2 regions of the Acidaminococcus sp. HCP3S3_G9_1 genome follow, and region 2 is predicted to be linked to the other one. Evidence: a T-box and tRNA genes for the amino acid it is inferred to sense, from the RefSeq annotation. Region 2 holds a T-box; the other holds one or more tRNA genes.
The links. A T-box is a leader RNA that pairs with one kind of tRNA and senses whether it is charged. The one in region 2 lies ahead of pheS (phenylalanine--tRNA ligase subunit alpha), so its partner is inferred to be a tRNA-Phe.

Region 1: it encodes a tRNA-Phe, which carries the amino acid that the T-box ahead of pheS (phenylalanine--tRNA ligase subunit alpha) is inferred to sense. The anticodon was not compared.

The regions. Positions count from the first base shown of each region.
Region 1 is NZ_JBQKCH010000005.1:67,143-71,245, reverse strand. It holds gene rnpM (RNase P modulator RnpM) at 1-253, opposite strand, end outside; gene nusA (transcription termination factor NusA) at 250-1,338, opposite strand; gene rimP (ribosome maturation factor RimP) at 1,369-1,830, opposite strand; gene ACTQY1_RS04905 (phosphatase PAP2 family protein) at 2,197-2,709, opposite strand; tRNA gene ACTQY1_RS04900 (tRNA-Cys) at 2,770-2,843, opposite strand; tRNA gene ACTQY1_RS04895 (tRNA-Gly) at 2,853-2,927, opposite strand; tRNA gene ACTQY1_RS04890 (tRNA-Phe) at 2,937-3,012, opposite strand; tRNA gene ACTQY1_RS04885 (tRNA-Asp) at 3,015-3,091, opposite strand; gene ACTQY1_RS04880 (hypothetical protein) at 3,176-3,859, opposite strand; gene thyX (FAD-dependent thymidylate synthase) at 3,866-4,103, opposite strand, start outside.
Region 2 is NZ_JBQKCH010000016.1:18,194-22,296, reverse strand. It holds gene pheT (phenylalanine--tRNA ligase subunit beta) at 1-1,905, opposite strand, end outside; gene pheS (phenylalanine--tRNA ligase subunit alpha) at 1,923-2,945, opposite strand; T-box leader at 2,982-3,176, opposite strand; gene ACTQY1_RS09560 (hypothetical protein) at 3,269-4,103, shown strand, end outside.

The DNA.
Region 1 (4,103 bases), on a different contig from region 2:
GCTCCGCCAGCAATGCTTCCTTCGTTTCCGGAGAAACCTTCACCTGCAGGGCTCTTTCCAGGGCTTTGCTCTGGAAGGCCTTTTCGATGCAGGAAGCCTGGGGGCACACATAGGCACCCCGGCCCGGTTTCTTCCCGGAACGGTCCAGGCTCACGGCTCCTTCCGGAGACCGGACGATCCGGACCATTTCCTTCTTATTGTGGATTTCCCCGCAGCCGATGCAGGTCCGCTGGGGAATCTTCTTTACTTTCATGCGTCCTCACCACTTTCCTCAGGGGCTTCCTGAGCCTGGGCAGCTTCTGCACCAGCCGCCTGGGATTCGCTCTTGATGTCGATCTTCCAGCCGGTGAGTTTGGCGGCCAGACGGGCGTTCTGCCCTTCCTTGCCGATGGCCAGGGACAGCTGGTAGTCAGGGACCACCACCCGGCAGATCTTTTCATCCTTGTCCGCCCGGGCGGAAACCACCTTGGAGGGGGACAGGGCGTTGGCCACATATTCTTCCGGATCTTCACTGTATTTCACAATGTCGATTTTTTCTCCCCGGAGTTCGTCCACAATGGCCCGTACCCGCATGCCCTTGGGTCCCACACAGGCCCCTACCGGATCCACGCTGGGATTGGTGCTGTGGACGGCGATCTTGCTGCGCATCCCCGGTTCCCGGGCCACACTGTCGATGACCACGGTGCCATCCTGGATTTCGGACACTTCCAGTTCGAACAGCCGCTTCAGGAGGCCGGGATGGGTCCGGGACAGGATGATCTGGGGACCCTTGGTGGTCTTCTTCACTTCCACCACATAGCATTTCAGCCGCTGATGGTAGTCGTAGGTTTCATGAGGGATCTGTTCGTTGGGCAGCAGCAGGCCTTCCGCCGTGCCCAGGTCGATGAACACATTGTGGCCTTCGATCCGCTGGACGGTACCGGTGACAATGTCGTTTTCCCGGTCAGAATACCGTTCGTACACCATCCCCCGTTCCGCTTCCCGGATCCGCTGGACGATCACCTGCTTGGCGTTCTGGGCGGCGATCCGGCCGAAGTTCTTGGGGGTCACTTCCGTTTCCAGGATATCCCCGGCCTGGTAGTGGGGATTCAGCTTCTGGGCGTCTTCCAGGCTGATTTCCGTAGTGGGATCCGTGACTTCCTCCACAATGTTCTTCCGGGCATAGACATGGATCTCCCCGGTTTCTTTATGCATGGAAACCCGTACATTCTGGGCAGAACCGTAGTTTTTCTTGTAAGCGGTAATCAGGGCTTCCTCCACTGCACTGTACAGTACGTCGGGAGAAATGCTTTTCTCCTTGGCCAGGAGCGCAATGGCTTTCACGAAATCCGCATTCACTTCAAAATTCCTCCTTAACAGTTGTATCCTTTAAAAATCGATATGGGGCCGGACCGAAGCGATCAGCTTCCGGTCGATGGCCAGTTCTTTCTTTTTGGCGTCTTCCAGCACCAGCTTTTCGGCGTCGTGGCTTTTCAGCACCGCCGTCAGCTGCTTCTTCCCTTCATAAGGAGCAAAGAAGGCCAGGTCCACTTTCTTGCCATAGTGGGCTTCCAGGTCCTTGTCCTTTTTCAGGGGCCGGTCGATCCCCGGAGAAGAGACTTCCAGGTAGTACTTCTCCTTGATGAAGTCCTCCTCGTCCAGCTTCTTGGCCAGAGCATTGCTGACCGCCGAGCAGTCATCGATGTCGATGCCGCCCTCTTTGTCGATGAAGACCCGCAGGAACCAGTCCCGTTCCCGCACGTACTCCACATCCACCAGTTCCAGACCGGCCGCCTCCACAATAGGAGAGACCAGTTCCGTAACCCGTTCGGTGATTTTCTTTTTGTCCATTCAGGCACCTCTGCTTTTTTCTTCCTAGTAAACGAAAGAGCGGGTATCAAATACCCACTCTCTAAGGTCTGCCTCAGTTTTCTTATTTATTATAGCACCCCACGGGGAAAATGGCAACAAGCCCGATGAAACCGGGTATGTGTCAACGGTCGGCGGCCCTCCGGGCAACCCCCTTCCCTGCACACAAGAAGGCCCCAGATGCGCGAAAACACCCCACCTTTCGACCTTTTCCCTGGGCGTCAGAGTGGGTCAGATGCGCGAAAGGCGGAATTTGGAAGTTGGGCATAGTACAAAGTGGTACATGCCCGGCTTCCAAATTCCGCCTGACAAAGCAGATGGCCCGCTATGGCGCCCAGGGGTTATGCGTCAGCCCCACAAAGCCAATCCAGCTATAACCCCCACCACCATCCCCGCCCCCACATCAGTGGGATAGTGCACTCCGGCCAACACCCGCACCAGGGCACTGATAAGGCTCACCAGGAGGAAAGCTGCCCCCACCGGCGGGTGAAAGTACAGATACGTCATGGCGATGATGGTGGAGGAAAACACATGGCGGCTGGGGAAGGATTCCCCCTGTTTGTTCCGAGGGATCAGGGGGGTAATGGGCCAGGCCTCATAGGGCCGGGGCCGGTTGATCCTGCTGCGGACCAGGGTAAGGAGCAGGAAAGAAATGGCCGGGATCCAGAAGGCCTTCCGGAGGCCGGGGCTGGCCATTCCCCCCTGGGTATAGAGCTGCCACAGGAGCAGAGGATAGGCGATGTACATCAGCACCACCAGAGCCCCGTTCAGAAGAAAAAGCCCCCGGACAGCCCAGGGCCGGCCCCGGAAAGGCCGGGTCAGCCGGGCATAGGTACGGTCATAATGGCGTTCGAAGTGCATGGGGATTCCTTTCTGTAAAAAAGGAGCTGTTGCGCATGCAACAGCTCCTTTTACTTCATTTGGAGGCGACGCCCAGAATCGAACTGGGGATAAAGGTTTTGCAGACCTCTGCCTTACCGCTTGGCTACGTCGCCATAAAAAATTGGAGCGGAAAACGAGATTCGAACTCGCGACCCCCACCTTGGCAAGGTGATGCTCTACCACTGAGCTACTTCCGCTTGAAGAAATGGTGCCTCAGCGCAGAATCGAACTGCGGACACAAGGATTTTCAGTCCTTTGCTCTACCAACTGAGCTACCGAGGCATTGGCGACCCAGGACGGACTCGAACCGACGATCTCCGCCGTGACAGGGCGGCATTCTAACCAACTGAACTACTGGGCCGTTGCGGCGTCTTCTTCAAGCGCCGACTTGTATAGTATACGAGAGAAGGAGAAAAAAGTCAAGGACTTTTTTCTCCTTCTCCGGTCAAATGGTATGATCTGCCTGGTCCACCTTTTTCAGGGTTTCTTCCAGGTGTTCTTTCAGTTTGCCTTCCAGCTCCTTGAGATTTTTGCTGTCGAAATCCATGGAGGCGTGGAATACGGAGTTGATCTTCACTTCCCCGAAGAACTGGTCCCGCAGCCGGTTGTACATGATGATCAGCTGGTCCATCCGGTCGAAGTTGGAATAGTCGATCATGATGATGGACCCGTTGATGTGCTCGATGGCGTTGGCGGGTTTGATGTACAGTTCAAAGGGGCCGATCTTTTTCGGCAGATGGTTCCCGTAGTCCCAGGTCAGGATCCCGTGTTCCGCCACCTGCTCTCCCAGGTTCACGCTGGTGGGTTCTTCCATGCTGTGGAGGATCCCGGGCAGGTAGGCCTGGACGTTTTTGGCGAACACATCCTTGTCCTTGTAGATGAACCGGATGTCCCGGTAGGAATTCATCCCCATGGTGTGGACCACGATATAGTCGAAGGTCTCGGAAGTGTAGATGATATCCAGCTTGGCCCGGAGTTCCGGAGCTTCATACCGGCAGATGGTGAGCACCTGGCCGTCGATGGTGTCCACCAGTTTCTTGGTGAACTTTCCCACCTGGTCCGGCAGCCCTTTGATGAAATCCCACTGACGGGTCTCCTGCTGGATCTCTTCAATCGGTTTGTACCCCATGGCCGGTTACGCCTTCTTTTCAGCAGCTTTGGCGGCGTCCTGGGCCAGGAGTTTTTCCAGCCGGCCGCAGCTCATTTTCCCTTCGTGGCAGATCCGGTCGCTGTCGCAGGTGGGGCCGGCCTTCTCAAAGAGGATGGGAGCCACTTCCTTCACCTGCCGGAGCATTTCCCAGGCCAGGGCCCGGATCTCCCACTGGGCCCTGGCGCAGCACCGGAGCTGGAAGAAATGGAGCAGGCTCCGGGCG
Region 2 (4,103 bases):
CCCTTTCAGGTCGAAGAAGTCCACCGCGTCCTTGCTTTCGGTCCAGTTCAGTTCATTCCGTTTCCCGGCCAGCACCACACACAGACGGGTCTTTTCCGCAGGCTGTTCTGTCAGGGGCAGAGCCTTGGGCAGGAACACCCGGCCCACTTCGAACAGGGCCACCCGGTCGTTCTGCCGGGCCAGGTTGTAGGCGGCGGTATTCAGCAGGCTGGGCACCAGAGTGGTGCGCATGGTGCGGAAATCGTCGCTGATGGGGTTGATGATCTGGATGGCCTGCCGGCGGCTGTCGTCGGCGCCCAGTCCCAGTTTGTCAAAGTCCCCGGCGTTGATGAAGGTGTAGGTCATCACTTCGTCCAGACCCGCATCCGCCAGGCAGTTCCGTACCTTGTCCTTCACGTCCTCGATGGGAGCCTGGCCGCCCCGGGCCATATCCAGCTGGGGCAGGGTGGACGGGATCTTGTCGTAGCCGTACATCCGGGCCACTTCTTCGGACAGGTCCGCATCGCAAGTGCAGTCGTTCCGCCAGGTGGGCACGGTGACCAGCCAGCTGCCGTCGGCCTGGGGTTCCACATCGAACCGGAGCCCTTCCAGGATGGAACGCATCTCTGCATCGGTAATTTCTTCCGTGCCGATCCGCCGGCGCAGGGCTTCCGGCAGGGCCTTGATCTTCACCGGTTCCTGGGGTACCGGGTAGTCTTCCACCACACCGGCTACGGCCTTGCAGGCCCCCATTTCTTCCAGCAGGTGCACAGCCCGGTTCAGGGCATCGTGGTCCCGGATGGTATCCACCCCCCGTTCGAACCGCTGGGAAGCTTCACTGCGCAGGCCCAGGTCCTTGGAGGTGTGCCGGATGCTGGGGCCGTAGAAGGTGGCGGATTCCAGCATCACGTTCACGGTCTTGCCGGTGACTTCCGTAGCCAGGCCGCCCATGACACCGGCCAGACCAATGGCTTTTTCCGGGTCGGCGATGACGATCATGTTGGGATTCAGGTCCCGTTTCTGGCCGTCCAGGGTCACCAGGGTCTCCCCTTCCTGGGCCCGGCGGACGATCCAGGTATGGTCCGCCACCGTGTCATAGTCGTAGGCATGCATGGGCTGGCCCAGTTCCATCATCACATAGTTGGTCACGTCCACCACGTTGTTGATGGGACGGATGTTCACAGCCCGGAGCAATTTCTGCATCCATTCAGGAGATTCCGTCACCTGGATGTCCTTCACCATCCGCATGGCGAACCGGGTGCACAGGTCTTTGCACTGGATTTCCACCTTGGCACAGTCGGCTGCGCTGCCGGCCGCTTCGTCCCGGGTGGCCAGTTTGGGCAGACGCAGGCTCTGTCCCAGCACCGCGGCAGTTTCCCGGGCCAGGCCCAGCATGTTGAAGCAGTCGCTGCGGTTGGCGGTCAGGTCGATATCCAGCACCACATCATCCAGCCCCAGCAGTTCCTTCACGTCCACCCCGATGGGAGTGTTTTCCGGCAGGATGAAGATCCCGTCCCGCTGTTCCGGCAGCAGCAGTTTGGCATCGATGCCCAGTTCCCCGGCGCTGCACAGCATGCCGTTGGAATCCAGGCCCCGCATCTTGGCGGCCTTCAGGGTCATGCCGCCGGGCAGATGGGAGCCCACCACGGCCACCGGTACCATATCCCCCTGATGCACGTTCTGGGCCCCGGTGAGGATCTGGACCAGTTCCCCCTGCCCCAGGTCCATCTGGCAGATCCACAGATGGTCAGAATTGGGATGCCGTTCGATCTGGGCCACCTTCCCGGTGATGACCCCTTCCAGGCCTTCGCCCAGATGGATCACCTGTTCCACTTCCAGGCCCACCCGGGTCAGTTTGTCCGCCAGCACTTCCGGCGTTACGGGAATATCCACATATTGTTTCAACCAATTAATAGAAGCTAACATTGTCCTTTGCCTCCCACTCAGAATTGACGGATGAACCGCAGGTCATTTTCGAAGAACAGACGGAGATCGTCGATGCCGTACCGCAGCATGGCAATCCGTTCCACGCCCATCCCGAAGGCAAAGCCCTTCATTTTGTCCGGATCGTAGCCGCTCATCCGCAGCACGTTGGGATGCACCATCCCGGCCCCCAGGATTTCCAGCCAGCCGGAGTTCTTGCACACCCGGCAGCCCTTGCCCCCGCACATGACGCAGCTGATATCCACTTCGCAGGAGGGTTCCGTAAAGGGGAAGAAGCTGGGCCGCAGCCGGATCTTTACGCTGTCCCCGAACATTTCCTTGCAGAACAGTTCCAGGGTCCCTTTCAGGTCCGCCAGGGAAATGTCCTTGTCCACCACCAGCCCTTCCACCTGATGGAACATGGGGGAATGAGTGGCGTCATAGTCGTTCCGGTACACGGTGCCCGGGCAGATCATCCGGATGGGGCTGTTGGGTTCCCGGCTCTGCATGGTGCGGGCCTGTACCCCGGAAGTCTGGGTCCGGAGCAGGATATCGTCAGTGATGTAGAAGGTGTCCTGCATGTCCCGGGCCGGATGGTCCTTGGGCAGGTTCAGGGCTTCAAAGTTGAAGTAGTCCGTTTCGATTTCCGGTCCTTCCACCACTTCGAATCCCATGCGCATGAAGACTTTCTTGATGTCCCGGAGGGTCTGGGTCACCGGATGGAGATGACCCAGGGCCGGTTTCCGTCCCGGCAGGGTAAAGTCCAGGGTTTCACTGGCCAGTTTTTCTTCCATCTGATGGGCTTCCAGCAGCTTCATCTGTTCGTTGATCCGCTGTTCCACCTTGGCCCGGACTTCGTTGACCATTTTGCCGATTTTCGGCCGTTCTTCCGCTGCCACGTCTCCCAGGCTCCGGAGAATGGAGGTCAGGGCCCCCTTCTTGCCCAGGTACTGGACCCGGATGTTCTTCAGATCTTCCACACTTTTGACTTCGCTCAGATCCTTCTGGATCTTCTCCCGCAGTTCCTGCAGTTTGTCACTCATGTTCACGCCTCCTAAAAAAATAGAACCTCCGTCCCCACAAGGGGCGAAGGTTCGCGGTACCACCCTATTTTTTCACTCATCTGGCCGATAACGCTGCCGGCGCCGGGCCTACTCCGTTCAGTCCGGTTGCTCCCAGGTGAACTTCCCCATTTCTTTCCGTGCGGGGCTCCCACCTGCTCCCCACTCTCTGTGACCTCCGGAAATGCGTACTCTCCTGTTCATGGCAAGGTATGGAATTGAATGGAACCATTATAGCACAGTTGAAGGAAGGGGGCAAGGGCTGTATAATAGTAGATACATTGCCACGAATCGGAGGAAAAATCATGGAACAACTGGAATCCATTGTAAAATCCATCCGGGAGAACCTGACCGGGAACTCCCAGAAAGACATCAAATACCTGCAGGGGTGCATGGAACTGTACCGGGACCACCCTCTCCACCGGGAAATCGCCCGGTTCTGCAGCCAGCTGCTGTACAAGCTGATGCCGGAGGAAAGCCGCCAGCATTTTGCAGACATGTTCAGCCAGGCTTTCGACAAATTCCGGGCTCATCTGGAAGAAGCCCGGAAGCTGACCGCTGCCCGGGATTTTGACAAGGCCCGGGAGCTGCTGGCCCCCCATATCCAGGAAGCGGAACATTCCGCCCTGTTCCAGCCGGATTCGGAAGTGGAATTCCGGTCCTTTGCAGAGCCCATGGAAATGGTGCTGTTCCAGCAGTTTTACCAGCCGAAAAAGAACGTCCAGCAGGCCCCCTTCCCCTTCCACCTGCTGTATCTGGTCCAGGGGGAACTGGAACTGGCCCAGGGGAACCTGAAAAACGCCCGGAAGGCCCTGGAAAAAGGGCTCCGGTGGGATCCGGCCAGCGCCCCGGTGCGGGCGGCCTATCTGGCGGTGCTGAAGGATGAGGCCGACTGGGAAAGCTTCGGCCGGGTGAACCGGGAAGCGTTCCGTGAGGCCTTCCGTCCTGCTGACCTGGCCCGGTGCTACCGGAACCAGGGAGCCCTGCTGCTCCATAAGGAAGACTGGCAGGGAGCCCGGTACGCCTATCTCATGAGCCTGAACTTCCAGGATTCGGAAGAAGCCAAAAAACAGCTCCAGACCCTGGCGGAAAACCAGAAGCTGGACGGGAAACCGGCCACCCGGGAAGAACTGGCCGCCT